Regions from separate parts of the Bacillus cereus group sp. BfR-BA-01383 genome, predicted to be linked through region 3. Evidence: riboswitches for the same ligand, from Rfam matches in the RefSeq annotation. Region 3 holds a riboswitch; each other region holds the start of a gene.

Region 1 (8,397 bases), on a different contig from region 3:
TGTCATTTTTATTCTCTCCCTTTGTCTTTTACGAATCGTGATAGAAAATAAACTTCCATCAATAATTGATGGAAGTTTATTATATTATTCCGTTACAACTGAAGCGATAAATGGTAAGTTACGATATTTTTCTGCGCAGTCGATACCGTATCCAACGATAAATTCGTCTGGAATTTGGAAGCCAACATATTCAGCTTTTAAGTCCACTTTACGGCGCTCGGGTTTATCAAGTAACGTACAGAATTTCAATGCTTTCGGTTTATGCATGAAGAAGTGATCTTTTAAGAAATGAAGTGTTAAACCAGAATCGATAATGTCTTCTACGACAATTACGTTTTTTCCAGTAATGTTTACATCGATATCTTTTAGTAGTTTCACTTTTCCTGTTGTTTCGGTTTGATTTCCGTAGCTAGATGCAGAGATGAAATCAATTGTTACATCGTTTTTAATGTGACGAATTAAATCAGCAGCAAATACGAATGAACCTTTTAATACTGCGATGACTATGATTTCTTCTCCTTCAAAGTCACGTTCGATTTGAAGTGCTAGTTCTTTTACTTTTGCTTGTAATTGTTCTTCAGAAATTAAAGTGTCTTTTATTTCAATATTCATTGGGATCCTCCTACAGTGTGTAAAACTTGTGAACATTTCGACTGTAAAGGATAGAATAGAAAAAGTCAAAGAGGATAGTATTTTTCTACAAAAACAACGACAAAATCATCTGATGATATACTAATCACATTAAGAAAACGCTTCCGTAAAAGGGTGATTATGATGAAAAAGAAACAGTACACAAGTGTAACATTTATAAAAGCATTACTTTTAACAATTGTTCTTGGCCTGTTGGCTTACATAATTGATGTACCTGCAATTCGCATTTCACTAATTGGAATGACTTTAGTATTAGGCGCAATTTCCCATGGTATGATGTCGCAGCTACAAGAAGCTGGACTTGATAATATGAATGATCATATAGATAAAAAGTGAGAAACCTTCATGTATATACAATGAAGGTTTTTTCTTTTCTTACAAAAATGTAAGGTAGTTGTAAGACAAATCGATAGTTGCATAGTAGTGTTTTGGATAAACTATAAGTGTAAGGTAAAAGGCAAGCATATTTTAGGTAAATTAAGTTTTAGGCACTCTATATGTGAAGAAGGAGTAGGAGGGCATGGAGAAACGTTGGACAACCTTTTCTTTTTTAGCGACTAGTAACACCGTAATGCTAGCTGGAGAAATGGATTTTTTGCACTTGTTTGATCGAGAAGACGATCATTCTTCTTCAAAATTTACAATGAAATGGTGTAAATGGAGCGAAAGTTGTAGATTGGAAGAAGAGACCCCTAACGAAGAGCAAAAAATTATTTTAACAAATCCTATTAAAGCGTGGGTTGCTCAACGTAGTAAGTGTAACGTCAAAAATCACTTCAAGAAAACTGAGCCGAGACAATTAGTTATCGCTCCGGCCAATTCTACTTCTAAATCACGCGAAAGTAACATGTAAATATTGAGACACACACCCGAAAAAACATCGTATAGATTGCGATGTTTTTTTCTTTTTCTACAATGAAATCTTTAAATGAAATATATTTCATCTGCATCTTATATTTACATCTGTTGTTTATTCTAGTGATACATCCGATGCGACGTGATGTAAAACGTATAAGAGGAGAGAAATAAAATGAAAAAGAAACTATTACCAATTTGTGCAATGGCACTTTTAACAGTAGGTTATTCTTCAGTAGCGAGTGCTTCTACTGGAACACTAACAAAGGAAGAAGCAGCGCAAGTGCAGTCAGATGTAGCTAAAAAGGAAGAAGCAATTAAGGCACAGCAAAAAAATGATGCAGAGAAAAAGCAAGCGGCGCAAGTACAAGAAAAAAGTGATATGGCTAAAAAAGAAGCAGCGATAAAAGAGCAACAAAAGAATGAAGTAGCGAAAAAAGAAGCAGCACAAGTGCAACAAAAAAATGATGCAGTCAAAAAAGAAGTAGCGAAGCCAGTTGTACAAGGTGAAAAATTACCAAACACAGCATCAAATAATGTAGCAATGATGGGACTAAGTGCCTGTCTTGTAGCAATAGGTACATTATTTGGTTTGAATCGTCGCAATAAAGTTAATGCGGGATAAAATATTGTCCTATAAAGAATGGGATAATTTCATATATTAAAAATGGTAGGTTATTCCTACCATTTTTTGCATGGAGGGATGAAACATGAAGTTACGCAATTATATCGGTATCATATTGATGGCTATAGGGCTATTCATGGGATCCTATTACGCTGTGGAATGGTATAAAGGAAAAAGCTCTGCTCAAGAATTAACGAAAGAAGAAATAAAGAGCCTTAAAAACATACAACATAATCAACTTTCTCATGAAAAACCTGTAACTTCCCAAGTACCTTCTTCTCAAACACAACATAAAGAAGGAGAAAAGGTAGCGATGTTAAATATACCGAAAATAAAGAAGAAGTTTTCTATATATTGGGGAGCGAATGACGCCACTTTGAAAAAAGGAGTGGGTATGTTCGTTAGTGATGTAACGACAACGCCATCTGGCGGGGGACATACTGTACTGAGTGGGCATCGAGATACTGTATTTACAGATTTAGGAGAGTTAAAAGAAAAGGATACCCTTATTTTAGAGTATGATAATAAAACTTACACATATGAAATTCAAAAAATATGGATTACCTATGCGGATGATCGTACTGTTATTATAAAAAAAGAAGAACCAATATTAACACTGACGACTTGCTATCCATTTGATTATATAGGGGATGCACCAGATAGATATATTATCGAGGCGAAATTAACTGCTAGTCATTCAAAATAAAATTATAGTTCCTGAAAGCGGGAGGGGATACATAAATTATGTCAAAAAACATTTTAATTGTTGAAGATGAAGATATTTTGCGTGAAATATTAAAAGATTATTTTTTGAATGAACAATATGTAGTGTTTGAAGCAAGAGATGGGAAAGAAGCTTTAGTTTTATTTGAAGAAGAAGAGGTTGATTTAGTTATTCTAGATATTATGTTACCGGAACTCGATGGATGGTCTGTTTGCCGAAGAATTCGTAAGACGTCCGGGGTTCCGATTATTATGCTGACGGCACGTGTTGATGAGGATGATACGCTCCTTGGTTTTGAACTTGGAGCAGATGATTATGTAACGAAGCCGTATAGTCCGCCAATTTTATTAGCAAGAGCGAAACGATTGTTAGAAAGTAGAAAAGTAACAAAGCAACTTTTAGAGAATGAAGATGATACGCTATCAATTCACGGTATTCACGTCCATTTTCCGTCACGCACCGTTACAGTAGATAAGGCAGACATTAATTTAACACATACAGAATTTGAAATATTAGCGTATTTCATGAAAAATCAAGGGATTGTTTTAACACGGGAGCAACTCATTTCAAGAATTTGGGGATATGAATTTGTTGGTGATGATCGAACGGTTAATAGCCATATTCGTAATTTACGAAATAAATTAGGAGAGAAAGCAAAGTACATTACAACTGTAGTACGGACAGGTTATAAATTTGAGGGGAATGTATGAGGAAAGGAATTGTACTCAAATTATTTACTCTTACAACAGCATTATGCATGCTCATTTTAGCGACGATATTTATTGGACAAACGATATTTTTCAAGCAATATTATGCGAATCGAAAAGTAGAAGATATTAAAGTGAATTTAAATGCCTTTGAGAAGAATTATTTAAATTATACAGGAAATGCAGAAGAAATTCAGAACTTGGAGCAAGATTTTTTAAGGGAAAATAATACGTGGATTACGACATTAGATCAGAATGGGAATTTAAAATATGCAGAGGATTTTTATTTTGAGATAACGATAGACCGTAGGCAACAGAAGAGCTTTGGACAACAAATATTCAAGATGCCCTTATACAACCTCATCAATATAGAGGAGATTGATAATAAAGCAGTAGATCAGTTTTTAGGACAAGAAATTTATTTTTCTGGAGTGAAAAAAGAAGATAGTTTTATTCCATTCTCTTTCTCGTTAGTTAAGCAGAATTTAAGCGGATCTAATAAACCGTTAGAAAAAGCATTTAATGAGAAAATGAGTAAATTAAATGAGGAGAAAAAGAAAGCAGCTGAGGAGCAAGTTACTAAGGAAAAGAAGCCGGTCGTTCAGGAACAAGCTGCCCAAGAATCAGGTATTTATATAGGAGGGCGTGTTACGAAAGTACAGTTTCCTGATGTAAAAGGCCTCGTAAATCCAATTTATAAAAACACTTTATTTTTGGATAGTATAAAGGAATTTCAAACGGATTTATTACTAAAAGAGAGTAATAAAATACAATATTCAACACAAACAATGGATTATGAAAAAAATGATATAAAATATAAATTATTAATGAAACCGATAAAAGAAAAAGACGGATCAGTGACATATATATGCAATGGCATCTTTGCAACCAGTCGATGAAGCTGTACAAATGGTGCAAGATTATTACATCTACATCATTGCATTTGTAGTCATTCTCATTTTCCTAGCTTCGTTCTATTACTCAAAACAAATTGCCAAACCGTTATTAAAAATAAATGATACAACGAAAAAAATAGCTCATCTAGATTTCACAGAAAAAATACCGATTACTTCAAAAGATGAAATTGGGGATTTATCGAAAAATATTAATGTGCTATCGAATAAACTCCATTCGCATATTGGACAGCTGGAACAAGATATTGAAAAGGAAAGAAAGCTAGAAAAGACGCGGAAAGAATTTATTTCTGGTGTTTCACATGAATTAAAAACACCGCTAAGTATTATGAAAAGCTGTATTTCTATTTTAAAAGATGGGGTAGCTGAACATAAAAAAGAGTACTATTTTCAAGCGATGGAACGAGAAGTAGACAAAATGGATATGTTAATTTTGGATATGCTTGAGTTAGCTAAATTTGAGTCAGGTACATATAAAATGAAAAAGGATTCATTTTATATTGATACAGTAATTGAAGATATATGTGAACATCTTTCTGTGGAAATAGAGAAAAAAGAACTGCGTGTTCATAAAAATATACGTTCATTTGAAGTGATTGCAAATCAAAATCGGATTGAACAAGTCATCGTGAACTTTATTACGAATGCAATACGATATACACCAAATAAAGAGGACATTATTATTTCTACAATAGAGCAAGAGGATCGTATAAAAGTGTGTATTGAAAATAAAGGTACTCACATCGAAGAAGAGCAATTAGATAAGATTTGGAATCGTTTTTACCGTGTGGATGCAGCTCGTCAGCGTTCGCAAGGTGGAACGGGGCTTGGGCTTGCAATTTCAAAGAATATTTTAGAATTGCACGATGCTGAATATGGGGTAAAGAATACAGAAGATGGTGTATTATTTTATTTTTATTTACCGAAAAAAGCGTAGACAATATATGTTACGCTTTTTTAATTTAATTTCATATTATCTTTACCTAATCTTTATTTTTAAACAGTATACTTTGAATAGAAAATGAGGTTATGTAAGGAGTAGATTAGCCGTGAATAGCAATTTACTAGGTGTGATCGTATTTATTTTCTTTTGTGCATTTATTGTATTTTTAATTGATATTACGATATGAAAAAAGAGCGCTAATTAAGCGCTCTTTTTGTTTGAATTTAGTTGATAAGCACCGATGCTTTTGAATAAGCGTGGTGAAGTTGTAAATAAAAGAATTAGTAATACAGTACATAGTATGAAAGAACCGATCATAGTACTGCCGTTTACAATTAATGAATATAGCACAGCTGATTGACCTTTCGGTGCATATTGCCCCCAGAAAATAATACCGGCGATAAAGTGACAGAAGTAGCGAGCTAGACTACCGATAAATGTAGCAAGGATAATATAGGAAATTGTTTTCTTTCTTTCACCGTTAATTAAGCTCTGCTGAATTTGCTTATAAAAGAGTCCAGCAAATCCGATAAAGGCAAAGGCAATGAAGTACTCAATGAATGCTTGAATAGGTGTTAAAATGTAAGCATCACCTACAACAATTTGTAATAGTCCCCAAATTAAGCCTCCTAAGAAAGCCATTTTGAAGCCCCAGCGGTATGCGATAATAAAAATAGGAATCATTGCAAATGAAATGGAACCACCTGTTGGAAGTTTAAGTGATAATGGTAAAATGTCGATAATCATGGCGAAGGCTGCAAGAATAGCAGATTCGATCATCGCTTGTAAATTGGTGTTACGCATGTTGTCTCCCCCTAAATCCAAGTTGCACAAAAAAGAACATTATCATAGGAGGATACGAAATACGTAAATAAAAAAGAGGTATGTATTTCGGACGTTTGCACAATCCCTGCGTTAGCATTAACTAACAGGTTCAAAGGGTCGGAACGAAAATGTTCCCTCTCAGCGGTAAGGCTCCCCCTGTGATAACGAGATTCTTTATTTGCTATTGTTTATTGTAAGCGAAATGGATGAGAATGGCAAATGAAGCTTGTATGACAATAAGTGAAATATAATTGTATTGAAATGTTAATAAATATGAAGCAAAAAGATATAGTCCAAGTGAAATAGAGTATGATATAATTGTTTGAAAATAATTATCATTCTCTTCTGAGGGGGAAGGTTATGAGCTTAGTAGATATTAAAATTGGTGAGAAAGTGTTAGTAAAAAGTATTCAGTCGTTAGATCATTTATTAAAGAGAAGACTAGCTGCTTTCGGCCTTGCGGAAGGAAGCGAGCTTCGCATAAAACAGAAAGCGATGTTTAAAGGTCCTTGTACATTGGAGTGTCGCGGACAGTTAATTAGTATTCGTCATTGTGACGCGAAAATGATAAAGGTGGAATTAGCGTGAATAAGGTTGCTTTGCTAGGAAATCCGAATACAGGGAAAACATCATTATTTAATGCACTTACTGGTTCTTATGAGTATGTAGGAAACTGGAGCGGTGTAACAGTAGAAAAAAAGGTTGGTAAATTAAAAGATAAGCAAGGAACATTAATTGATTTACCAGGCGTTTATGATTTAAATCCAGTTTCACGTGATGAAGGTGTCGTTACAAACTTTCTACTAACAGACGAATTTCATCATATGTTAAATATAGTGGATTCTTCGCAATTTGAGCGAAATATGCATTTAACGTTGCAATTACTTGAATTTGGTAAGCCAGTTTCAATTGGTTTAAATATGGTTGATGTGGCAAAGCAAAGAGGAATTGTTATTGATGTAAAACGATTATCAGAAATATTAGGTGTAACAGTCGTCCCTGTCATCGCAAGAACCGGAAAAGGCTGTGAAGAATTACTTACTACTCTTCATGAAGAGAAACAAAAAGAGAAAAAGCCATTCATTATTTCATATGGTGTACAAATGGATGAGGGGATCGGCGAGGTAATTTCTCTTTTAGAGACAGCAAATTATGAGCATCCAAGATGGTTAGCCCTTCAATTTCTAAGCAATAACGAAGTAGTAGAAAAAGAAATGAAAGCACTGCCAATTTATAAGGAACTTGTAGCCGTTCGATCTCGCTTAGAAGGAAAACTTGATTGTACGTTGGAGGAGCATATTTACAAGACTCGTGAAGCGTATATTGAAAAGTTAAAAACAAATGTTATGAAGCATGAGAAAGAAGGGAAAATTCCTTTTTCGGAAAAAATTGATAGGTTAATTACACATAAAATTTTAGGACTTCCAATCTTTTTAGCAGTTATGTTTTTTATTTTTCAGGTTACGTTTACGTGGATTGGGACACCGTTATCTGATATGTTAGATGGTTTTTTTGGTGGGCAGCTTACAGATTGGGTAACAGCTGGACTCACAACTGTTGGAGCTTCTGATTTTATTCAAGCGCTCGTTACAGAAGGTATTATTGCCGGTGTTGGTGCAGTATTAGTATTCGTGCCACAAATCTTTGCACTATTCTTTTTCATTTCATTATTAGAAGACTCAGGATATATGGCGCGCATTGCAGTTGTTATGGACCGTATTATGGAGTACTTTGGCTTGAACGGGAAAGCATTCATTCCAATGATTATTGGTTTTGGATGTAATGTGCCAGGTATTATGGCAGCGAGAACGATTGAACAGGAAAAAGAGCGTTTACTTACAATCCTTGTAACACCGTTTATGTCTTGTTCAGCACGTTTACCTGTATATGCATTATTTGCGGGAGTGTTCTTCCCTCATAGTCAGGCGACTGTTGTGTTTTCTTTATATGTTGCAGGTATTGTTCTTGCATTACTCGTTACAAAAATTATGTCTCTTACTATTTTAAAAGCGGAAAAATCTATTTTCGTAATTGAATTACCTCCTTACCGTGTGCCGCAAGCGAAAACGTTATGGCTGAGCACGTGGGAGAAAGGTAAAGGATTTGTTCGTAAAGCAGGTACATTCATCTTCGGTGGTTCTGTTGTCATTTGG
Region 2 (8,397 bases), on a different contig from region 3:
ATGTGATGGTAGGAAAAGAAGATGTCCTAATCGCTTGGGATGGAGCTAATGCTGGGACGGTTGGGATAGGATTAGTTGGTGCATTAGGCAGTACACTCGCTAAGTTATCACTAAATACAGATAAGTTATTAGCTGAATTTGTTGCGATACTTTTGCAATCGAAGTTTGATTACTTTCAGCAAACAGCCACAGGTGCAACGATTCCTCATATTTCTAGAAAGGCTTTAGAAGATATTCTTTTACCTGTAATAGATATAGAAATCCAGAAAAAAATCGTGAAAGTAATTTATAATTCTCTAGAGTTAATAAATCAACGTCAATCTCAACTCGCAGCATTAGATGAATTAAAGCAAAGTGTGTTTTTAGAGATGTTTGGTGATCCGACAGTAAATAAAGACAACTATGTCATTCGGTCATTGATGGATTTTTATATTTCAGAAAAAGAGTCTGTGAAATGTGGGCCTTTTGGGAGTGCGTTAAAAAAAGAAGAATATACTTCTTCAGGTATTCCTGTATGGAACATGGATAATATTACGAAACAAAACGAATTTATTGATGAACCTCACTTATTTGTAGATAGAGAAAAAGCTAATCAATTAAAAAATTATAAGGTGGAGAATGGAGATATTATTATATCGAGAGCAGGAACTGTTGGGAAAATGGCTGTTGTCCATTCAGTAAATGAAGAATCCTTAATTAGTACTAACTTAATTCGGTTACGTCTTAATGATGAGTTAGTTCCTGAGTATTTAGTATGGTTAATAAAAATATTTGGAGATAGAGTATGTCGTATGAAAACTGGAAATGACGGGGCTTTCACCCATATGAATACATCAGTATTAAATAGTATTGAATTTCCAGTTCCTCCATTAGAAAAACAAGTTGAGTTTCTAGAATCTTTAAGAAAGATAGAACTTCAGAAAAGTAGATTATTGCAAGGTTTAAGTGAAAATGAAAATTTGAAAAAATCCTTATTACAAAAAGCTCTCAAAGGCGAGCTTTTTCAAAATAAAGCATAATAACTAAGTCGCGAAGGTGGTTAGGTTGATGACGAATTTTGGATTTTTAAAAGAAAAAGATCAGTTTAAGAGTTTTGCGACAGCTTGTACAGAAGCTGAGAACGCAATGATTGTAAGCCCTTCGACGTGTGCCATTTTGACACGTCGTGCTCTTGAACTTGCCGTGAAATGGGTGTATCAAGTTGATAATGATGTTACGGTACCATACCGTGATAATTTATCGAGTTTAATTCATGACCGTAACTTCTTAGGTATCATTGATGAAGAGTTATTACCGATGATGAAATACGTGGTGAAGTTAGGCAATACAGCAGTTCATACGAATGTCAACATCAAACGTGATGAAGCCGTATTGTCCCTTCATCACCTTCATCAATTCGTATCATGGATTGATTATTGCTATGCCGATAAATATACAGCACCGACTTTCAATGAAGTGATTTTGCATGCGAATGATGAAAAACGTGAGCGCCCAGGTGAATTACAGAATTTATATGCGCGTTTAAGTGCAAAAGATAAAAGTTTAGAAGAATTGCGTAAGGAGAACGAAACTTTACGTAGTCAGTTCACGGCTAAACGTATTACGCATACGAAAAAAGTTGATTTTGTTGTAGATGAAATCAGTGAGTTTGATACACGTAAAATGTATATTGATTTAGATTTGAAGTTAGCAGGTTGGCAGTTTAATCAAGATATCGAAGAAGAATACTCAGTGAAGGGAATGCCGAATAATACAGGTGAAGGTTTTGTTGATTATGTATTACGTGGTGAAAACGGTAAAATCATTGCGCTTGTAGAGGCGAAGCGAACTTCGAAAGATCCAAAAGACGGTCGTCATCAAGCGAAGCTTTATGCAGACTGCATTGAAAGAGAGCAGAGATTAAGACCGGTTATATTCTATACAAATGGATATGAAACATATATTTGGCATGATAACTATAAAGCACGTAGAACATCTGGCTTTTACAACAAGGAGGAAATACAGCTAATCATCGATCGGCGTACCCTTCGTAAGCCGCTAAAAGATGTGAAAATCGATGATAATATTACAAATCGTTATTATCAAAAAGAAGCAATTCTTTCAATTTGTGATGCCTTTGAACGTAATCAAAGAAAAGCACTTCTTGTAATGGCAACAGGAAGTGGGAAAACACGTACGGCGATTTCGCTAGTGGACATTTTAACGAAGCATAATTGGGTGAAAAATATTTTATTTTTATCAGATCGTACATCCTTAATTAAACAAGCGATGCGAAACTTTAATGCCTTGATGCCTAACCTATCATTATGTAACTTACTTGAAAATAAAGCGAATCCTGAAGAAAGTCGAATGACTTTTTCAACATACGCTACTATGATGAATGCGATTGATGAAACAAAAACAAAGGATGGTAATCGTTTATTTACAGTAGGTCATTTTGATTTAATTATTATTGACGAATCACACCGTAGTATTTATCAAAAATATCGTAGTATTTTTGATTATTTTGATAGCATGCTAGTTGGCCTAACAGCAACACCAAAAGATGAAGTTGATAAAAATACATATTCAATTTTTGATTTGGAAAATGGTATTCCTACTTATGCTTATGAATTATCACAAGCGGTTGAAGATAAGTATCTTGTAGATTATAAGACACTGGAAACTAAAACGAAGTTCTTAGAAGATGGCATCATTTATGATGACCTATCAGAAGAAGAAAAATCTGAATTTGAAGATGTTTTTGAAGACGAGCTCTATGTACGAGATATCGACAGCGGAGCTTTAAACAATTGGCTATTCAATGTGGACACAATCGATATGGTATTAGAAAGTTTAATGACAAATGGGATCCATATCGAAGGTGGCGATAAAATTGGAAAGACAATTATCTTTGCAAAAAACCACCGTCATGCGTTAGCAATTAAAGAAAGATTTGATTTGAAGTTTCCTGAATGTGGTGGCAACTTTGCAGAGGTCATTGATTATAGTGTGAATTACTATCAGTCGTTAATTGATGATTTTTCAACAACTTCAAAAATGCCACAGATTGCAATTTCTGTAGATATGTTAGATACAGGAATTGATGTGCCAGAGGTAGTGAATTTAGTATTCTTTAAAAAAGTGCGTTCTAAAACAAAATTCTGGCAAATGATTGGTCGAGGAACAAGACTTTGCCCAGATTTATTTGGCTTGGGGCAAGATAAAGAAGATTTTTTAATATTTGATTGGTGTGGGAATTTTGAGTATTTCCGTGCGAATCAACATGGGACAGAAACTAAATTAACAAAAACACTTACAGAGAAGTTATTTAATTCTAAAGTAGATATGGTGCGAGAGCTACAAGATATCGAGTATCAAGTGACACCATACACTGAATTTCGTCGAGATACTATTAATAAACTGGTAATAGATGTGAATACATTAAGTGATGAAAATTTCCGAGTGCGTCAACATATTCAATATGTTCATAAATATAGAGAAAAAGAAAATTGGAATTCTTTATCAGTCATTCAAACAAATGAAATTAAAGAACATGTGTCTCCTCTAGTTATTCCTTACGATGATGATGAGTTGGCTAAACGATTTGACTTATTGATGTACACAATTGAACTGGCAAAACTGAGTTCGAATAATGCGACAAAACCAATTACCAGAGTTATGCATACAGCAGAAGCTTTATCGAAGTTAGGCTCCATTCCACAAGTAGTAGAGAAAAAAGCTGTTATACAAAAAGTGAAAGATGAAACGTTTTGGCAAGAAGCCTCTTTACAAGATTTGGAAAGTGTACGTGAAGCATTACGTGATTTGATCAAATTCATTGAGCGTGAGAAACAAAAAATTTATTATACGGATTTCAAAGATGAAATAATTGAACAGACTGAAAATGGATCCATATTAGATGTGAACGATTTACAAAGTTATCGGCAGAAAGTAGAGCATTATCTAAAAGAGCATCAGGATCAAACCGCTATTTATAAATTGCGCCATAATAAAGAGTTAACAAAACAAGATGTAGAAACATTAGAAGCAATTCTATGGCATGAGTTAGGTTCAAAAGAACAATATGAAAAGGATTTTGGTGATACGCCAATTACAAGACTTGTTCGTAATATTGTTGGGGTAGATCGAAGTGTTGCATTGAAAGAATTCTCGGAGTTTCTATCTGAAGAACGCCTGAATATTCAACAAGCAAAATTCGTTGAATTAATTGTGGATTATGTTGCGAAAAATGGAACTTTAGATAAACAAGTGTTACAGCAAGATCCATTTAGAGCACTAGGAAGTATCACTTCTTTGTTCAAACACAATATGGGGGATGCTAAGGGGATTATTGGTATTATCGATCGGATTAATAATAATTCGGAATTTATTTCTTAAAATTTCGATCAAACTTTTTTATAAAAATTGTATAATGCTTCATAAAGTGGGATTCCGTTTTGATCAATCTTTTTTCAAAATGGATTCCTTTTATTTCTTATCAAATAAGGGTTTGTAAAACATTTCTGATTAAACTTTATTCCAAACTAATATCTGGGAAATAAGACAAAGTAATATCTATACACTTAATTACAAACTTCTTTAAATCAATTTCAAAGTGGTGGGAATGCTCTGTTAATAAAAAAGGGGAAGGTGTTTTACAATCAAATCGAGGTTTTTACTACTTAAAATTATCATTATAACCATGTAAATTTGGGAGGAAATCATACAAGTCATATAAATACTAGAAATATTAATTTCGCCCTAACTATTGACGGGATACATTTGTACACGACCACAATTTAATTGGGCGTTAAAGCGAGTTGTTAAAGCTCGAGTCGCATTAAGACCGATATACCAGTCAGCTTCTGAACGCGCAACTGCCGAAGCATATAAATTGTCATATGCTTTACCTGGTTTTAAATTTGCAAAACCATCTTTAATTGCTTTATCAGTAACAGATGAAATCCATAGACGTTTGATCGGTTTATTAGTTCGAACTTTATCAATAATCCAACGAGCGACCAATTCTCCTTCACGCCCAGCATCTGTCGCCACAATAATTTCATTGACATCTTTTCTAAGTAGCTGACTTTTCACAGCATTAAACTGTTTACCAGTTTGTTTAATAACTGTTAGTTTCAAACATTCAGGTAGCATTGGTAAATCTTCTAAATTCCACTTTTTATATTTCACATCATAGCTTTCTGGGTCTGCTAATGTAACGAGATGACCTAAAGCCCAAGTTACAATGTATTTACTACCTTCAAGATAGCCATTTCCTTTTTTATCACACTTCAGTACGCGAGCAATATCTCGTGCAACGGAAGGTTTTTCAGCGATTACAACGCTTTTTACCATATTAAAAACATCCTTTCAAAATTCCATACGTTAAATATAGCACACATCTTCTTGAGATTCAGTCGCGCTCAAAGTTTGAATGATTTTTGATGAAATGAAGTAGTGGGATTTACAAATACAAATAAAAGATTGATATACATGTCATATTTTGAGATGGACACGTTCATAATGAAATTCATTTTCGGTATATAAAGGCGAAAAATGGTAATGTCATTTATCTTGATGCAAACTACTGGTACCTATCTGGTGGCGGACTTGAGTCTGTATCAGAAATGGTTAAAGAAGTATCACAAGGTTTAAAATAATAATGTAAAAGAGTGATAGGATGAATTTCTTATCACTCTTTTTATATGGAAAAGGAAAGAACTTGTTATTTTATTAGAATAAGAGTAGACTCTGAAGTAGATGAATAATAAACACATGGGAGTTTGTGGATGCAAACTGAGAGTATGGCTAACCCGTCATTGACCATTTGAACCTGTTGGATAATGCCAGCGTAGGGAGAGTGTAACAGCACATGTTCAGGCACTTTGCGTACGCAAAGTGCCTTTTTGTGTATCTCCCATCAGTATAGTTAGGAGATGAAAAGGATGAATATGAAAGAAATTAGTAAAGTAGTGGATTTGGTGAGAGAATCTAATCCGCTCGTTCATAATATTACAAATGTTGTTGTCACAAATTTTACAGCGAATGGTCTGTTAGCATTAGGAGCATCACCTGTAATGGCGTATGCAAAAGAAGAAGTAGCAGAAATGGCTAGCATTGCTGGAGCTCTTGTTTTAAATATGGGAACGCTTCGTCCTGAAGAGGTAGAGGCGATGTTACTTGCTGGTAAGTCGGCTAATACGAATGATGTACCGGTACTATTTGATCCAGTTGGCGCAGGAGCGACCTCTTATCGAACAGAAGTTGCAAGACATATTCCAGCTGAAATAGATTTAGCTATTATTCGCGGAAATGCAGCTGAAATAGCTAACGTGATTAATGAGAGATGGGAAATTAAAGGCGTAGATGCTGGTACTGGAAATGGCAATGTTGTAAGTATTGCAAAACAGGCAGCAGACGAATTGAATACAGTTGCGGTGATTACTGGAAAAGAAGATGTTGTTACAGATGGAGAGAAAACTGTTCTTATTCGAAACGGCCATCCTATTTTAACGAAAGTTACTGGAACAGGTTGTTTACTAACTTCTGTAATAGGAGCTTTTACAGCGGTAGAAAAAGATTATGTAAAGGCAGCCGTAGCAGCATTAACATTTTATGGAGTAGCAGCGGAACTAGCAGCGGCTAAAACAGTAGAAAAAGGACCTGGTAGTTTCCAAATTGAATTTTTAAATCAATTAGCGAATACAACTTCAGATGATATTGAGAAGTATGGAAAGATTGAGGAGTTAGAGTAAGAGGGAGTGAATGAAATGGCACGCATTGAAATAGATAAAATGTCAAAGCTATTGCAAGTGTATTTTATTATGGGAAGTAATAACTGCATGAAGGATCCTTTAGCCGTATTGAAAGAAGCGTTAGACGGCGGAGTAACACTTTTTCAATTTCGTGAAAAGGGAGAAGGAGCTTTAACGGGAGAGAAACGTCTACAGTTTGCAAAAGGGGTGCAAGCACTTTGTAAGGAGTATGGTGTACCGTTTATTGTAAATGATGATGTTGAACTAGCCATCGAATTAGATGCAGATGGTGTACATGTTGGACAAGATGATGAGGGGATTACTTCTGTTCGCGAAAAAATGGGTGATAAAATTATCGGTGTATCTACACATACAATTGAAGAAGCACGCTGGGCAATTGAAAACGGAGCTGATTATTTAGGAGTTGGCCCTATTTTCCCAACGAGTACAAAAAAAGATACGAAAACTGTGCAAGGGACAAAAGGATTAGCTCATTTTAGAGAACAAGGAATTACAGTGCCGATTGTTGGTATTGGTGGGATTACGGTTGAAAATACTGCTTCCGTTATAGAAGCAGGTGCGGATGGTGTTTCAGTTATTTCGGCAATTAGTTTAGCGGAATCTGCGTTTGAAAGTACAAGGAAATTAGCTGGAGAAGTAAATAAAAGTTTGTAGAAAAGGGCCATGTAGTATTTCAAATGCTGCATGAAAGAATGGACTGCCAAAAGTATTTAAACAAACGTTTGATTAAGAAAGCACAAACCTTTTTAAAATATAGGTTTGTGCTTTTATTTAAAACATAATTGAAATTAAGAGCATTCCAATTCCGATAGAAGTAAAGGTTGCGATCAGGCCTGGAATCATAAAGCTATGATTTAGAACATATTTACCGATGCCTGTTGTACCAGTGCGATCAAAGTTAATGGCAGCAACAATTGTTCCATAGTTTGGAATGAAGAAGTATCCATTTACTGCAGGGAACATTGCAATTAGTAATGCTGGTGGAATACCAAGAGATAGTCCAAGAGGCATTAAAGCACGAACGGTTGCTGCTTGGCTGTAAAGTAAAATAGATAGAATGAATAATGCGATGGCAAATAGCCATGGGGCACTTGTTACTAAGTGCTGAATTGATCCTTGAATCATATTTAAGTTTCCGTTAAAGAAAGTATCTCCCATCCAGGCGATACCAAAGATTGCGACGACAGCAGTTGCTCCTGCTTTAAAGACGTTACCAGACACAATACTTTCTACATTTGGTTTACAGAAAATAATAATAAGAGCTGCGATAGTTAACATAACCATTTCAATTGTGTTTGGCATGGAAAGACGAACTAACTTCCCGTCAACCATCCATCCCGGACGAAGTGCTTCAAATGAACCAAGAAGTACGACAAGGAAAGTTCCTACTAGGAAAAGGATAACTGATAATTTAGCGCCTTTTACACCCACAAATTCTTTTTTCTCTTCAAGCTTAGGAATCATTCCTTCTTTTAATCGTTTCAAGTATTCAGGGTCTTCATTTAATTCTTTCCCCATTTTGCTAGCAACGAATGCAGCGAACATACAAGCAATGAAAGTAGAAGGGATACTTACTTTTAAAATATCTAATAAAGTGATTTGATAGTCAGCTAACATTGCTAAAAGAGCAACTGTT
Region 3 (8,397 bases):
TATCTTTATTTCGCTCTACTACAACAATTCTGTTATCTAACTCTAAATGTGTAAGTAGCTCAGCTACTGTTTTCACACTCGCTGGCACTTCAACTTGGTTACCATTAATTTTTAAATTCAAACTTCCATCCCCTTTCTAAACCGTTTTAGAAAGCAATGAATCTAGCAAGTGATTTTTCTGCTTTCCTTCTATTAAATCAGCCATATACTGACCAGAAACAGGACTTAATAAAATACCGTTTCGATAATGGCCCGTGCAAGCATATAAACCGTTTATTTCTTCATGCTCTCCCATATAAGGAGCTTCATGATTTGATTGCGGTCTTAATCCTGCCCATGTACTTTCCCACTCTGCTTCTTTTAAGGCCGGCAATATTGTATAAGCACGCTCTAATATAGAAGTAATACTTTCTGGTTGTACAGATTTATTAAACGTATGAGGCTTCATCGTTGCCCCAATTACGTAACGGCCACCACGTTTTGGGGTAATATAAAACCGTTCTTGGAAAATAGGAGCTTTCAAAAGAGGTTTCTTGCTTCTTACTGCAACAACCTCCCCCTTAACAGGATATGTACCCCAATCACTTTGAAAATAATGTAGCAATTTCGTACTCCATGATCCTCCAGCGATAACGACTTTTTCGCATGTGATTACACCTTCGCTTGTCACAATTCCAGTCACTTTATTATTTTCAATACGAATATCAAATACTTCTGTCTGCTCATATATATCAGCACCAGAAATTGCTGCGGAATGTGCGAGTGCCTTCGTAAGCTCTGGTGCAATAACGTGACCATCTTTCGGATAATATACCGCTCCGATAATTGATTCGGATAGAAACGGCTCTTTTTCTCGCAAATGGTCTCCCGTTAGAAAATAGGAATCTTCACCTGTTTTCTGCTGCCAATCCATAATGTGAAGAATTCTCTCTTTCTCATCCTCATTTTGAGCGATGCGATATATCCCTTTTTCCTCATAGCCAATATCAATACCCGTCTTTTCACGTAAAACTGCTGCAAGTTGTGGAAATATAGCACGGCTTTCTCTAGCAAGTTCAAATAGCGGGTCATACGCATCCCATTCTGCCTGAACACCAAGTAAACCAGCAGCAGCTTTCGAAGCTTCCGATGCAATTCTCTGCTTCTCTATAATTGCTACTTTATATCCTCTTTCTGCTAGAAAATGTGCAACTGAACTACCAATTACACCACCGCCAATAATCGCTACATCATACTTCTCACACATGTTTTCCCGCCCACTTTCTTATTGATTCCTTATAAGATTTCGCTCTGCTATACGGGTTACTACTACTTACAATTCCAGACATAACAGCAATTCCACTTACTTCACTGGCAAGAACATCCCTTGTATTTTCAGGAGTAACCCCTCCAATAGCTATAATCGGTATCGATAAGCTCTTTGCAATGTCCGAAATTTCCTCTAACCCTCTCGCTGGCACACCTTTTTTGCACTCTGTTGGGAATACATGACCATAAATGAGCGAGTCAGCCCCACTCTTAAAAGCCTCTATCGCTTCTTCTAAAGAATGGACGGAATAACCAACATGCAAATACGAAAACTTTTCTTTCACTGACCTTACATCTGTACTTCGATATCCTAGCTGCACACGCGGGATATTTAATAAAATAGCAATATCAATTCGGTCATTTATAACAAGTTTAGATGCTGGAAAGCCTTTTTTTAAAAGACTTTCCACACCTTCATATAATTCCTTCGTACTTTTCTCACGCTCACGAATATGCAAATAATCAATCTCACTCTCAATTTGCATCGCTACATTCACTAACTCTTCGAATGGCATGTGACCATTTGAGATTACATGGAGCTCATTTTTCATATTCATTCGCCTACTTTAAAATGTTTTCGAATAGTTCATCGGCTGGAACGATTTCTTTCGTCATCCCTTTTTCTTTCAACCATTTATTTTGTTTCTCCCATGACTCTTTTGAATCTGATAAGAATGGCTCATCTTTCGTTTCCATCTTCTCTAATAAAATTTTCATACTTTCCTTCTCAACTTCTGGTACAAGTGGGAAGTTTTCTTTTTCTTGATGATCTAATAAAATATTTAATGCTTCATCAGGGTTTTTCTTCATAAAGTCATACCCTTTTTTCGCCCCACGTAAAAAGGCTTGCAGCGCTTCTTTATCTTTTTTCAACGTTTTATCACCTGTTACAAACACAAGTTCATGATAGTTCGGTACTCCGTAATCAGCTGGATTAAAGTACGCTGGTTCATGGCCTTCATGACGCATAACAGGTACTTCATGGTTAATGTATGCCCCTGTTACAGCATCCACTTTTTTCGTAATTAATGCTGGCACTAAATCAAACCCAACATCAACTACTTTCACCGTATCAGGATTACCACCATCTTCTTTTATCATCGTTTTTAAATACGCTTCACTTAAAGGTGTTCCAGAGTAACCTACTGTTTTGCCTTCTAAATCTTTCGGTGATTGAATGCCTGCTGATTTCAGCGATACGACATGATTTAACGGTGAACGTACGACAGCTCCAATTGATTTCACTGGAATTTGTTCATTTGCTCTGGCCATAACAACATCTGGCTGATAATATAGACCAACTGTCACTTTCCCTGCTGCAGCTAACGTTAATGGATCAGTCGGATTAGAAGGGAATTTAATATTTACCTTTACTCCTTCTTCTTTAAAGTAGCCTTTTTCAATTGCGGCATAAATAAAGCTATGCACCGCATTTGGATACCAATCAAGCATGACCGTTATTTCTTTCTCTTTTTTACTCTTATCTGATGCTGAATTACTTGAGCACCCTGCAATCATTGCAACTAATAATGTAAACACAAAGATGCGTTTTAAAAATTTCATGAATGCTTCCTCCAACTAATGAATTTCTTCTCTAACATAGAAATAAGTATGACGAAAAAAATAGCTAATAATGATAGCAATACAATTGGTGCAAATACACCCGCACCATCTAACTGGGTCATCATCCTTTTACTGAAATATCCAAGCCCAGCTTGTGCACCGAGCCATTCTCCAATTGCTGCCCCAATCACACTAAGCGGAACTGCAATTTTTAATGCTGAGAAAAAGTACGGAAGAGCAGAGGGCAACTTTAGCTTAAGAAAAACATCTTTTTTCGTTGCCCCATATGTAACTAAGAGCTCCTCCCACTCTTTCTTCGTACTACGCAGTCCATCATACGTATTGACTGCAATAGGGAAAAACGTAATTAAAACGGTAACAACAACCTTACTCCAGATTGTGTATCCAAACCATAAAACGAAGAGCGGGGCAAGCGCAGTAATTGGAATCGTTTGTGAGGCAACTAATAATGGATAAAATGCTCTTTCCATCCATGTACTCGCATTCATTAACATTGCTAGCCCTACGCCTAATACGACAGAAATAACAACACCTATTAAAACGACGTATAATGTTGCCGGTAAATGAACCGTAAATAATATATCTTTTAGTTTCCATATCTTCATTACAATTGCAGACGGTGACGGTAAAATGTACATCTCATCTACAATTCTTGCTCCGATTTCCCACATAACGAGTAAAATACTAGAAAGGGTAATGGCAGGAACTAATTCTTTCAATCGGTTCATCATACAAGTACCTGCCTTTGTAACATACTAAGAATCTCATCTTTCAGCGCTAACACGTCCGGTTTATATAAATCCTTTCGTGTTCGATTATGATCAAGCGGCACAATCCGCTCAGTCAATGTCGTTATCGGCTGCTTCTCCACTACTAAAATTCGATTCGAAAGGAAGAGCGCTTCTTCAACATCATGAGTGATAAATAAAATTGTTTTTTCCCACTCTTTCCATTGTTCAAACAACCATTCTTGCAAAGATGCCTTCGTTAAAGCATCCAATGCGCTAAACGGTTCATCTAACAATAATATCTCCCCGCCTGTTAATAAAGTTCGGATAAAAGATACGCGTTGTCTCATACCACCAGATAAATCTTTCGGATATTTTTTCTCGTACCCTTGTAAACCAAATTTATGTAACAGTTCTTTCGCTTTTACTTGCGCTTCTTTCTTCTGCACACCTTGGCACTCTAGCGGTAAAGCCGCATTCTCAATAATCGTCCTCCACGGCAAGAGCATATCTTTTTGGGGCATATACCCTACAGGATGACTCTTTGTTTCTGTCAGCTCTATCTGTCCAGTACTTGCCTCTTCTAAGCCCGTAATAAGGCGAAATAAAGTGCTTTTCCCGCAACCACTTGGTCCGATAATACTTACAAATTCTTTCTCTTGTATAGAAGCATTTAATTCATTGATGATTGGTTTCTCATCATAATGAAAAGAAACATTATGAAACTGTAGTATGTTCTTGCTCCTCAAAACCCCACATCTCCTTACGATAAGCCATATCCCAGAATAAATATTCAAATCGGCTGGAATATAAGAAAATCTCCTCTAATCGGTCTAGCTCTTTCTCTGGTTTTCCAACTGCCATTTCATTTAATAAATCTATTAACCAAATACAAAGGTTACCGTATTCTTCAGAACTATATCCTTGAATCCACTCTCCAAAGAACTCATGATCTCTCGCTCCAGGAATATCATTTAAACGCTTTCCAATCTCCCAATAACTCCACATACACGGAAGAAGTGCCGCTATTAATTCTGCAAGTGTGCCATTTTGAGATACAGACATCATGTAATTTGTATAGGCTAAATTTTTAGCAGATGGTTTCGCAGATTCCATCTCTTGTGCAGAAATACCAAGTCTTTTTGCATATTGTTTATGAATCGTCATTTCACCATTTAATATTCCATCAATTTGTTCAGCAAACTTTCCCATTACTTGTGGATTCGTTGCTTTTACAACACCAATCGCATATAGCTTTGCATAATCTAACAAATATAAATAATCTTGAATAATATAGTACTGGAATTTGTCTTTTTCCAACGTACCATCCCCCATACCTACTACAAACGGATGATTATGACTCATCTCCCAAACAGGTTGCACAGTTTCTAATAATCTATCGCAAAACTTCATTTCTATTTCCCCTTTCAATATGTGTATCTAAATAAAAAACCACTTCTCTATATAAGAAGTGGTTACAGCAAATAAAAGGATAATTTATTCGTTGTTCCACTTCCCTTCGCTAGTATTACCTAGATCAGGTCTGTAAGGGTTAAGGATTATTCCTCTCTCAGCACATCAAGCACCCCTAGTGGTTTCAATATGAAATTTTCAAATAAAAAAGCCCCGTTTCTATACGCAAAGAAACGGGGACTCATTGTTAGTGTCCGAAGTGCTTCCCTACGCTAGCATAATCTAGATCAGGTAATAAAAAGGATCAAAGGCTTACGGCCCACTCTCAGCTGGCAACACCAGCTCTCCTAGCAAACTATAAAATTATCACTGTCAGTATAACACCGTAATAAGACATCATCAACTGTTTTAATTTTCTTAATTGTCAATGAAATAATTGAACTATACAATAATTATATTCCATTTTAGAAAATAACATCCTAATGAATTGGATAAAAAGGAATCATTATACTCAAAAAATTTATTTTTATATTGATTTCATATTACATTTATGTGAATACACCCCCTATATTATATATTTATACTATAATAAAATTACAACTATACAACTAGAGGAGGTCTCTATTATATGAATATGAAAGCTACTGCTCTAACAGCAACTACTGTCGCAATTGCTTCTTTACTACCTTCTATGGGAGAAACAAATATACAAAAAGCAAATGCTGAACAATTATCTAATGTTAAAACTGGATATGTCAAAGTCGATCAAGCAGCTTTACATAAAGAAGACAATACAAATAGCACATCTATTGATAAAATCCGCTTTAATACGAAAGTGAATATACTTGAAACAACGAATGATTGGTATAAAGTATCTGTTAATAATAAAGTAGGTTACGTACAAAAAGATGCTATTCTACTAAAAAACAAACTTCAATCTAATAATCAATACATCGTCAATGCTAATGCATTAAACCTTCGCTCTGAACCTAATTTAGAATCTTCAATTTTAGATGTATTACCAAATGGTAAGTTTGTTACCATTCAAGGAGAGCAAGGTGACTGGTATAAGATTTTACATAATGGTCAAACAGGTTATGTACAAAAAGCATTCATATCTAATGGCTCACAGCCTTTAGTAAAAGGAATTACAGTTCAAAATAATACGAAGTACACAGTTGCAACACCAAAACTTAATGTACGTAGTAATGCTAGTACAAGTAGTACTCTACTTGGTTCATTACAAAATGGTACACAAGTGCAAGTAGTAGAAACTGTAGGAACTTGGTATAAAATTCGTTTTGGTACAGGATACGGATATGTGGCAAAACACTATGTAGTACAAAATCAAAATCAACCGCAATCACAAGCTAAAACAACTCAATCTTCAGCAATTCCAGCAGTTTTCAAATTCCCTACTCAAGGAAGAGTTAGCTCAACCTTTGATATGCGTTGGGAACAAATGCATTATGGTATAGATATTGCAGCACAAGGTAACGTCTCTATTCAAGCTGCTGCTGCAGGTAAAGTTGTGAAATCTTATTATTCAGCTAGTTACGGTAATGTCGTCTTCATCGCCCATCAAATAAACGGGAAATTATATACAACCGTTTATGCTCATATGAAAGATCGTACTGTACAAGCTGGGGATCAAGTACAAACTGGGCAATTAGTAGGTCATATGGGAAACACAGGTCATTCATACGGACAACATCTCCATTTTGAATTACATAATGGGGAATGGAATTTTGAAAAAACTAATGCAGTAAATCCACTGCCATATTTAGTTAGGTAAATTGTATGCCACGCAATATACCTCTCTTAATTGAATACTTAGCCTTTTTAGGTTTAATCTGTTGTTTAATCATTTATAATACGAACACAGTATTTTTATCTATTATCATTGCTTTTGTTGCTTTAGAAATTATGATGGAATCATTTCAAGTGCAACTAAAACAAAAAATTGCCCATATTTATAATGCTATTTTTCTATTAAGTGCCCTTATAACAAATGTTATTAGTAATGGCTTTTATTTATCTACTGTACTTCCTGTATTCTTTATGGCTATTTTATTATTCATAGCTAGATACATTAATGTCCCTAATAACAAAAAACTTGAACAAGAAGCTTAGAAAGAGGAGACACTGTGTACCAATATTTCAAAGATAATCCAATGAAATATATATTGAATTTATATAAAAAAATGAATACTTTTTTTGGTATACAAGGAAGTTATACTGCACAACTTCTCCTTTATGGAATGTTATTTCTTATCTTAGTTACTTTCTCCTTGTTTTACTAACAAAAAAGGATCTCACATAAACTTGAGATCCTTTTTAATTTATATTAATTTTTTATATGAAAAATTACTGTTTATCCACAAGCATATTTTTCATAAATAAAACTAAGATTATATTTTTTCTCTAAGCTCATTCTTTGTTCATCGTCGCACCAATAAAAAAGAATATCATGAATCGTTGCATAACGCTTATTTTTAAGAAATAGTTTAAAGAATGATGGTAAACAATCATGTAATTGTATAAATATATAATTGCGTAGTATTTCTTCCTTGTATTCAATGCCCTTACAAATATACAGTAATTCTTCACAATAATATGCATGCTGTGGAACTTGGATCATTTCGAAAAATGGTACATAAGAAAGTAACTTTCCGATAAAATGACCATAACGATCCATTACCCCTATCGTCATATGTTCCATCATTTCTTTCATTACATATAAATAATCATCTACATGCGTTGTCTTTAATGGGTCTAATCGATCTGAAATTTGAGAAAGTACAGCTCTTTGACAAGCTAAAACTACTTGACTCGGTCCATAATATGATAGAAAGTCTGTACACTTGCGATACTTTCGTAATAAGTCATGTGTATATAAATCATACACAAAAGTATTACAATACATCGCTAGACTCATCATATCACTATTTAACTGCTCTTTTGACAGTAGCTTTGCTCTCTTACACATATAAAAGAACGTAAATTCCAATACTTCTTTATGGGATAATAAATGTTTACAATCTTTTATACATTTTTCATTAAATTTAACTCTATCCCAAATTTCTACATCCTTATCTGTTAATTCACCAATACGATATTTAATAATTAAGTAGTTCAAAGCAACCGCTTGCGTCAAAAGATCCCATTTTTCATATTCCAATGAAGTTTGGACAAATTCATCTAGCCCTTGCGCTATCATAAAAGTGTTTGCCTCTTCGTACCAACCAATCTCTTGGCATAAACGAAGGATACGTACTAAAGTTGGAATTTCATCTTTATGAAACTGCGGTAAATTCTTTACTTTATTCATACCATATACGATAAATGCCGCTACATTTTCTTC
Region 4 (8,397 bases), on a different contig from region 3:
CTCCACTATCTCCGCCAGAAGATCCTCCGCAATCATGTGAACCACCATCATGTGAGCTATCATCAGATCCAGCAAAGAAAAATAGTGGTGATGAGCTGTTAGACGAATTATGCATATTACTCTGTTTCATCAAATTAACTTTCCTTTTGTTTGATCGAACAGCTGTTACAATTATTCCAATTACAACAAATAATAGTATGATAATAATAAATTCCATATAAAAACCTCCCTTAATTCCCTAATAGTTGAATATTTCTCTCTAAATTTTCAAGTGAAATGAAGCGTGATTCACGAAGAACCTCTTTTCCATTATAAAACAATAAAATTGTTGGCCCTGTAAATACTGCATATCGCCCTGCAATCTCTTGCATGTCTTGTAGTAATATTTCTATTTTCTCTACGTAATCATAATTCTCTAATACGTAATTTACTTTCCTTAGCATGACATCACAAACACCGCAATTTTCCGTTTTAATAAATAGAAGTACTACTTGTTTTTCATCAATATATGTCGCTAATTCTTCTATCGTTTCAAATTTATTCATCTTATCCCTCTTAACGTAATTTACGAAATACTTTATCTTGATACATACGAAATGCTGAACTATCTTTAATTTTTCTTTTTTCCATTAACTGCTGAAAACGTAGTGTTTTGGCTGTTAACTCTTCTTGTAACTTTTTTCTCTCTTCTTCATCATAACAGCAAGAGATTAAATCCTCTATTTTTAATATATCTTTTTGTAGTTCCATTTCTGCTGGAATCATACCCGCATTTTTTAAAATTTTATAGCTCATTCTAAGTTCTGGAGGTACCATTGAAAGGTCTTCTAATTGTAGTGGTTTTCCTTTTCCCGGAATGTTATCGAGATCGCCATTCCGTATCGCTTGTCGAATTTTCTCTTCAGCAATGCTCAAAAACACATCCACACCTTTACATATTTTTACTATTATTTTACATGAAACTTCACCATCGTGCTACGCTATTACAAATTGACTTCATACAATCTTTTCTCAAATTTATTTATAATGAGCTATTTCCTTCCTCATCGACCTTTCATTTTCATATGCAGTTTGTATTTAAGCCTTTTTATATTGAGAAAATCTCTCCTTATTTCAAACTTTTAATTTTATGAAAAATCACAAACCAATATTATAATAACCTATTATAATTATATTCGATTTCTAATATGAAGTTTATGTGAAGCTCATCTGAATTTTACATGAATTTCCTTTAAGTTTTATTGTCTTCCCCTACTAATCACATTATCCTTTACATATAGGAATCATTTTTTATTCCGTTTCAAACTATCTATATATATAAAGAAAGATAGTGGCCTATTAGGGAAAGGCATCTAGTATTATTATAAATATAAACATAACAAAAGAAAAAGCATGCTTATAAGCGCACCATAAGAGTGCTTCTTCATACAATTCTCATGCAAAAGTTCTCGGAAATCATGTTAATCACAAAGAAAAAGGCATTAGCTCTTATGAGCTAATGCCTTTTTCTTTATTCATATTGTTCAACGTTCCATTCTTCTATACTCCACACTTTTGTTATCCATGATTCGTAGAAAGAAGGCTCATGAGAGGCGATTAAGACCGTTCCTTTATATTGTTGTAACGCTTCCTGCAAAGCCTTCTTAGTTTCTATATCCAAATGATTCGTAGGTTCGTCTAAAATTAAAACATTACTTTTCGTTACGATAAGTTCACAAAGTCTTACCTTTGTTTGTTCCCCTCCACTTAATAAACAAAGCGGCTTTAATACATGTTCTTCTTTCAATCCACATTTTGCTAATGCTTGACGTACTTCTTTCCTTGTCATATCTGGTCTTTCTGCCCAAACTTTCTCTAATGGCGTTATTTCTGAAGCAAATTCTTCCTGTGCAAAATAAGCGGGATTTACCCGCTCTCCAACAGAAACTAAACCGCTTAATGGCTTTATTTGCCCTAATAACGTTTTTAACATTGTCGTTTTTCCGATGCCATTATGACCAACAATAGCTATTTTCTCCCCTTTTTTCACTTGAAAATTCAATTCTGTAAATAACGGTTCACTATAACCTATTCTTAGTTTCTCGGCCTGTAATATACGACTCACTGGCTCAGCATAAACATTAAAATCAAAACGGGCACGAGGTACATTGTTAACCTTTTCAACCCTTTGCATTTTCTCCAATACTTTCTCACGACTTTTTGCTTGCTTCGCTTTTCGAATTTTATTTTTTTGAATAAATGTTTCTAAATGGGCAATTTCTTTTTGCTGTTTCACATACGCTGCTTGTAATTGTTTCTTTTGCAGTTCATAATTACGCACAAAACCATTATAATCACCCACATAGCGTTTAATTGCCCGCTCCTCTAGATGATAAATAACATTTGTAATCTTGTTCAAAAATACTTCGTCATGTGAAATGATAATATAAGCTTTTTCATACAGTTTCAAATACGTTTGCAACCATTCTATATGTGCTGTATCTAAATAATTCGTTGGCTCATCTAGCAATAAAACATCAGCTTTTTCTAAAAGGAGTTTCCCAAGTAACAGCTTTGTCCGCTGACCACCACTTAACTTTGAAACATCCTTCTTCATCCCTACTTCAAACAACCCTAAACCCGTTGCTACTTCTTCAATTTCTGTATGAATTTGATAAAAGTTGGAGCTTTCCAATATAGTTTGTAATTCTCCATACCTTACCAACAGTTTTTCTACGTCTTCTGCTTCAGCCATTTCTTCTGTAATTTTTAACATTTCGCATTCAATCGCATACAAATTAGAAAATGCACTTTGCAAGTATTCTTCAACTGTTATCCCTTCTTGTAAATCTATATGTTGCTGTAAAAATCCTACCTTCACATGCGGAAACCATTCAATTTTCCCTTTATCATGTATAAGTTCTCCTGTTAACAGACGTAACAGCGTTGATTTTCCAATTCCATTTTTCCCTACTAACCCAACATGTTCTCCCTTTAATAATCGAAAACATGCATTATATAAGATGGTTTTCTCACCATACGAATGACTTACATTTTCTACTGTTAATATACTCATTTTTTCTCTCCTTTACTTATGATTCATAAGCTAAATAGAGAGAACAACAGTATAAAACCTTATTTAATTGTGCATATAAAAATGGGTAAGGTGAATACACCTTACCCATTACATATTATCGTAAGAAAGGATTAAGGTTCTTTACCTGCTGTCTTCAATTTAGCTTAATCTTTAAAAATGGGCAGACTTCTCCCTTATCAAGCTAAAACCATTTGAAGAACAGTTGATAAAGTCATTTTATCCTTTCACTCCTTTAACATTTGTTATATTAAGAGTATAAACTACTCTGTTATATTCTATTCTCTATTTTTTCTTTTGTTCCTTCTGCAAAATCATCCGGCGTTAATGAATCCACCATTTTCTCTATAGATTGCATCTTTCTCCTCCTATATAAAAAAGCCTCTTAACAGCAATCATACCAAAAACTGTTAAAAGACTTTTTTCTATTTTTTCATATAAGGAGCTAATACGCTTAAAATCTCTTCCTTATCCTTCTTTAACTCAAGTGATGTTAACATGTCCATCGTTCGCGGGCGAGGTAATTTCACTTGTACCTCACCAACTACTGATGCTGGTCTTTGAGATAAAATAAATACTCGATCAGAAAGTAAAATTGCTTCGTCTAAGTCATGTGTAACCATAACGATTGTTTGCTTTTCTTGATGCCAAGAATTTAAAAGCCAACTGTGTACTTCCATTTTCGTAAACGCATCTAATTTTCCAAAAGGCTCATCCAGTAGCATAATTGGCTTCTCACATAAATATGTACGAAGAAAGCTAATTCTTTGGCGCATACCACCAGACAGTGCATCCGGGTAATGGTCTGCATATTCATCTAGCTCAAACTGTCTTAATGCTTCCATTCCTTCTGTTAACCTTTGTTTTTTAGGTTTCCCCTCAATCTCCAACGGAAGAACTATATTTTGCAAAGCAGAGCGCCACGGTAGCAATAAATCTTGTTGGGGCATATAACTTACAACATCTTGTTTTTTTACATGTTCCTCGTTATAAAATACCTCTCCACTCGTTGGCTCTTCAACGCTCGCGATCATATTTAACAATGTGCTTTTACCGCAGCCACTTGGACCTACAAAAGAGACGAATTCTCCCTCCTGTATAAAGGCACTAATATTCGCTAATACATTCTTTCCATCGAAAGATTTCACAATATCTTTTATTTGTAATCCGCTCATTTTTCACTTGGAAGGAATTCATTTGTAAAGGCATCTTTTACATCGATTTTCTTTTTAATAACTTTGTTGTCATATAAGAAATTCGTGTAATTTGTCCAAACCTCTTCCTTCTGTACTCCCCATGCTTTTGCATCATCTTGATACTTCGTACTTAACCACTTTTGACTTTCTTGTACTAAATCTTTATTTATATCCGGAACAGCTTTAATTAAAATATCAGCAGCTTCTTTCGGTTCCTTAATTGCAAAATTATAACCTTCAGTCGTTGCAGTCATAAACTTTTTCACAAAGTCTTTATCTTGCTTCGTATGTTTTTCACTTGTAATAATAACAGGACTATAGAAATCGAGCGCTGGATCTAAGTCTTTTACCATAATCGTATTTAACTCTTTTCCTTGACGCTTCGCTTCAATTCCATCCCATCCGTAATAAATCCATTCGAAATCTGCATCACGGCCAATTGATTTAAAGAAATCTGTTTGTCCTAAGATGATTTTTTCAACTTTATTAAAATCAGCTTGATTTTTATCCATAATTGTCTTTAATGTCGCTTCCTCTGCTGGTCCTCCCCAGCCTCCGTAACGTTTACCTTCAAAATCTTTCGGTGACGTCATATTATCTTTCTTAAGCGATGCAAAAGCTGAAGTGTTATGCTGAATAATCGCTCCTACAGACACAACAGGAATACCTTCTACACGGGCTAACGTTACATTTTCTTGTGCGCTTATTGCGAAGTCCGCTTTTCCTGAGGCTATCATTTGCTCCGCTGTTACATTATCACCTGGTTGGATAATTTCTACATCTAATCCTTGCTTTTTATAATAATCTTTCGTTTGCGCTACATATAAGCCAGTATGATTCGTATTTGGAAACCAATCTAATACTACTTTTACTTTTTGATCTTTACTTGTACTTTCTTCTTTCTTCGCCGGATTACATCCAGCCACCCCTACTGCTAATAAGGCAGCTAACATAACTTTTAAACCTTTTTTCATTTTCTGCCGTCCTTTCTATATATCCATGGTGCTGTTATTCTTGCCATAAACTCCACGATAAAATACAGACATAATGTCACCATGACGATAATCGCTGCAACACCAAATACTCGGGCAGTTAAAAAGGATTTTGTTGCTCTCGTAAGCATAACCCCTAACCCTTCACTTGCACCGAGCCATTCTCCGATAATTGCCCCCATTACGCTATATGTAACTGCAATTTTTAAACCTGAGAAAAAGTATGGAAGCACTGCTGGAAATTTTACTTTCTGATAAATTTGCCACTTCGTTGCCTTCATCGTTTGTAACAACTTCAACATGTTTTTATCTACTGTTTGAAAACCTTCTAAAATGCTAAGCGCAATAGGGAAGAAACAAACGAGTATGACTACCATTACTTTCGGCAACATCCCATATCCAAACCAGATAATAAATAACGGTGCAAGTACAACGATTGGAATTGTTTGCGAAATAACGAGCAACGGGTTTATTAAAATACGAAATAAAGGGATAACGTCCATAAGAATTGCAATACTCGTTCCAAGTAAAATCGCAAAAAACAAGCCAATTATTACTTCCTGTAACGTTTGTGCCAGATTCGGTAGTAATAGGTCTTTCATTCCAATTAATTCTTGAACAATCGCGGAAGGCTTTGGTAAAATCCACGGTTCAATTTTAAATAATGAAACAGATCCTTCCCATATCACAATGAGAAGGATAAGCCAAATTGTTGTAATTATTTTAGATTGCTTCTGGTTTTGCATATTCATCACGGTACTTCCAAACCTTTTCGTCAATCGTTACACCCGTACTTGGACGATAGTGAATTTTAATAGAAGTGATAACTTCTTCTGCTCCAGCATCGACGCAAGCTTGTTGTGCACGTTTAATGACGTCAAGAAGTACATCTAATTCTCCTTCCAACGTTGTTTCCATTGCCCCTACTTCATAACGAACTCCCGATTGTTGCACAACTTCAATTGCTTTATCAACAACGGAATACACATCTTTGTTCTTCGCTTGTGGTACTACTGAAAATGAAATTGTAACTTGTTGTGACATAATAAAATCCCCTTTACAAAATATGGTTTCAAAAAAGAAAAGGCTTTCCTACCATGTAGGAAAGCCTTGTATACAAGTTATTCTATAATAACTTATGCTACATCACTTTAAAGTAACTCCCTACGCTGGCATTATCCAGATCAGGTTGAGGGTCGATGTATACTTACATCCTCTCAGCCAATTGGCTCCCCGGTTCTTAATTCGTTTTCATTGTAGCATGATTTATTTTATTGAACAAACAAAAGCATGCATAATCATTTCATTTAACTTTTAAATTCCCCAATTAATTCTTGTAACTCCTGTGAAAGCCAGCTTAAAGAAGTAGCTAATTCGGCAATATCTTGTACAGACATTTCCTGTTCTTTCATACTCTCTTCAATATTACTACTATTCGCATACGTATTTGCGATATGTGATAGTTCATTTACAACACGAACAATATTTTGGCTATTTTGCAGTATATCACTTGAATTGCTAGAAACAGTTCTAACTTGATTTGTAACAGATTGCGCTGACTTTGAAATTTTTTCAAAGAAAGCACCACTACTTTGAACAAGTTTAATTCCAGATTCTACTTCTTTTGAACCTTTTTGCATTGAAACAACAGCTTCTTCCGTTTCAGCTTGTGTTTCTCCTATTAATTTTGCTATATCTTTTGCTGATGCTTCCGTCTGCTCTGCTAACTTACGCACCTCATCAGCAACAACAGCAAATCCCCTTCCGGTTCCCCCAGCACCTGAAGCTTCAATAGAAGCATTTAAAGCTAGCGAATTAGTTTGATTTGAAATACCTGTAATTACAGTTACAATATCACTAATTTCTTTTGATCTTGTTTCCAAAGAATAAATGATTGAAGATAAATCTTGTACTGCATTTTGTATTATGCTCATTTGATTAATCACCTGTTCAATAACACCATTTCCTTCTACTGAATGATGCTCCATACCTTCAGATGCTGTCGCCATTTGTTTTGCAGCATTCGTTATCTCTTCCATCTTATCTTCCATTTCATATACAATACCTAAATACTGTTGTACTGAAGTTTCTTGAGACTGAGCGCCAGCTCTTAACCCAACCATAGAACTTACGATTTCTTGAACTGCCATACTATTCTCTTTCGTACTCGCTGACAATTCTTGTGAAGATGAGGAAACCTGTTCTGCTGTCTGCTTCACTTTATCTACAATTCCTTTAAACTTCTCGATGGTATTATTAAAATACGCATTAATAATACCAATATCACCTGGTCTTTCCTCTAATTTAATACTTAAATCACCTTCACCGACTTTGCGCAATCCTTCACGTAAATCTCGCAATGGAGCAAGTGCATTACGTACAATTAAGAATTGAATAACAGTTGCAATTAAAACAGAAATACAAATAAACATTAAACCTTGTATAATGAATTTTTCCTTTGTACTAGGAACAATAGAGGCATCTACATCCGCTGCAACAATTGCCACAATATTATCGTCTCCATCTTTAATTGGCTCTAATATCGTTACCCATGATCCTAATGCGTCTTCATATACTACTGTCATGTTTGCTTTTTTCGTGCTCATTACCTTATCATATGCTTTCATCCAAAGATCTGGTTGTTTATAATAGTCTCCCGGCTTTACTTCAACAACATTTGCTAAACCTGTAGACAAGCCGACGATTTGTAACTCACCTTTTTCATTTTCTTTTGCTCCCACAATATACGTTTGTCCAACACTGTTCAATTCTTCCGTTGATTCATCTAATTTCTCTGTTAACTTCTCTCTCTTTTCTCTTTCTGCCGCTGGGTCTTTTGCAACATCTCTCACTATCTCTTCGTCTAATTTATGTAATACCGTATCTCCTGTTTCAAAAGAATGCCTTTCAAATATAGACATCATACTATTTTGAAACATGTTAAAACTTAACGCTCCCATAGTACCGACAAGCGTCAAAATAACTAATACCGTTAACAATACATTTTTTTGAAGAAAAGATAGCTTATGCCAATATTTTTTCATTAACATCACCTTTCTTAATTAACTTAATATCAAGTAAAACTATCAAAATATAAACACTTAATAACTGATAATGTTTCTCAATTGTTTACAAA

What was found. Region 3 has a riboswitch for thiamine pyrophosphate ahead of tenA (thiaminase II). Riboswitches for the same ligand answer to the same signal wherever they lie in the genome.
Positions count from the first base shown of each region.
Region 1: it holds a riboswitch for thiamine pyrophosphate, as region 3 does, so the genes downstream of both, thiT (energy-coupled thiamine transporter ThiT) here and tenA (thiaminase II) in region 3, are expected to answer to the same signal.
Region 2: it holds a riboswitch for thiamine pyrophosphate, as region 3 does, so the genes downstream of both, thiM (hydroxyethylthiazole kinase) here and tenA (thiaminase II) in region 3, are expected to answer to the same signal.
Region 4: it holds a riboswitch for thiamine pyrophosphate, as region 3 does, so the genes downstream of both, MR065_RS16350 (MTH1187 family thiamine-binding protein) here and tenA (thiaminase II) in region 3, are expected to answer to the same signal.

Region 1 is NZ_JAKUFP010000002.1:48,284-56,680, forward strand. It holds gene MR065_RS02425 (diacylglycerol/lipid kinase family protein) at 1-6, opposite strand, end outside; gene hpt (hypoxanthine phosphoribosyltransferase) at 85-612, opposite strand; gene MR065_RS02435 (hypothetical protein) at 772-987, shown strand; gene MR065_RS02440 (hypothetical protein) at 1,172-1,504, shown strand; gene MR065_RS02445 (LPXTG cell wall anchor domain-containing protein) at 1,682-2,131, shown strand; gene MR065_RS02450 (class D sortase) at 2,217-2,837, shown strand; gene MR065_RS02455 (response regulator transcription factor) at 2,876-3,565, shown strand; partial or broken gene MR065_RS02460 (sensor histidine kinase) at 3,562-5,413, shown strand; gene thiT (energy-coupled thiamine transporter ThiT) at 5,621-6,244, opposite strand; TPP riboswitch at 6,309-6,411, opposite strand; gene MR065_RS02470 (FeoA family protein) at 6,605-6,832, shown strand; gene feoB (ferrous iron transport protein B) at 6,829-8,397, shown strand, end outside.
Region 2 is NZ_JAKUFP010000017.1:15,613-24,009, reverse strand. It holds gene MR065_RS16390 (restriction endonuclease subunit S) at 1-1,019, shown strand, start outside; gene MR065_RS16385 (DEAD/DEAH box helicase family protein) at 1,048-4,380, shown strand; partial or broken gene topB (DNA topoisomerase III) at 4,765-5,340, opposite strand; partial or broken gene MR065_RS16375 (ABC transporter) at 5,535-5,645, shown strand; TPP riboswitch at 5,751-5,860, shown strand; gene thiM (hydroxyethylthiazole kinase) at 5,931-6,740, shown strand; gene thiE (thiamine phosphate synthase) at 6,756-7,415, shown strand; gene MR065_RS16360 (anaerobic C4-dicarboxylate transporter family protein) at 7,533-8,397, opposite strand, start outside.
Region 3 is NZ_JAKUFP010000050.1:10,131-18,527, forward strand. It holds gene thiS (sulfur carrier protein ThiS) at 1-121, opposite strand, end outside; gene thiO (glycine oxidase ThiO) at 137-1,246, opposite strand; gene tenI (thiazole tautomerase TenI) at 1,239-1,859, opposite strand; gene MR065_RS25170 (ABC transporter substrate-binding protein) at 1,870-2,871, opposite strand; gene MR065_RS25175 (ABC transporter permease) at 2,868-3,620, opposite strand; gene MR065_RS25180 (ABC transporter ATP-binding protein) at 3,620-4,369, opposite strand; gene tenA (thiaminase II) at 4,338-5,033, opposite strand; TPP riboswitch at 5,118-5,220, opposite strand; TPP riboswitch at 5,281-5,392, opposite strand; gene MR065_RS25190 (SH3 domain-containing protein) at 5,662-6,828, shown strand; gene MR065_RS25195 (hypothetical protein) at 6,834-7,166, shown strand; gene MR065_RS25200 (DUF3965 domain-containing protein) at 7,408-8,397, opposite strand, start outside.
Region 4 is NZ_JAKUFP010000017.1:6,351-14,747, forward strand. It holds gene MR065_RS16315 (hypothetical protein) at 1-217, opposite strand, end outside; gene MR065_RS16320 (thioredoxin family protein) at 231-545, opposite strand; gene MR065_RS16325 (DnaJ family domain-containing protein) at 556-927, opposite strand; gene MR065_RS16330 (ABC-F family ATP-binding cassette domain-containing protein) at 1,511-3,055, opposite strand; gene MR065_RS16335 (ABC transporter ATP-binding protein) at 3,499-4,248, opposite strand; gene MR065_RS16340 (ABC transporter substrate-binding protein) at 4,245-5,243, opposite strand; gene MR065_RS16345 (ABC transporter permease) at 5,240-6,013, opposite strand; gene MR065_RS16350 (MTH1187 family thiamine-binding protein) at 5,985-6,305, opposite strand; TPP riboswitch at 6,406-6,507, opposite strand; gene MR065_RS16355 (methyl-accepting chemotaxis protein) at 6,569-8,305, opposite strand.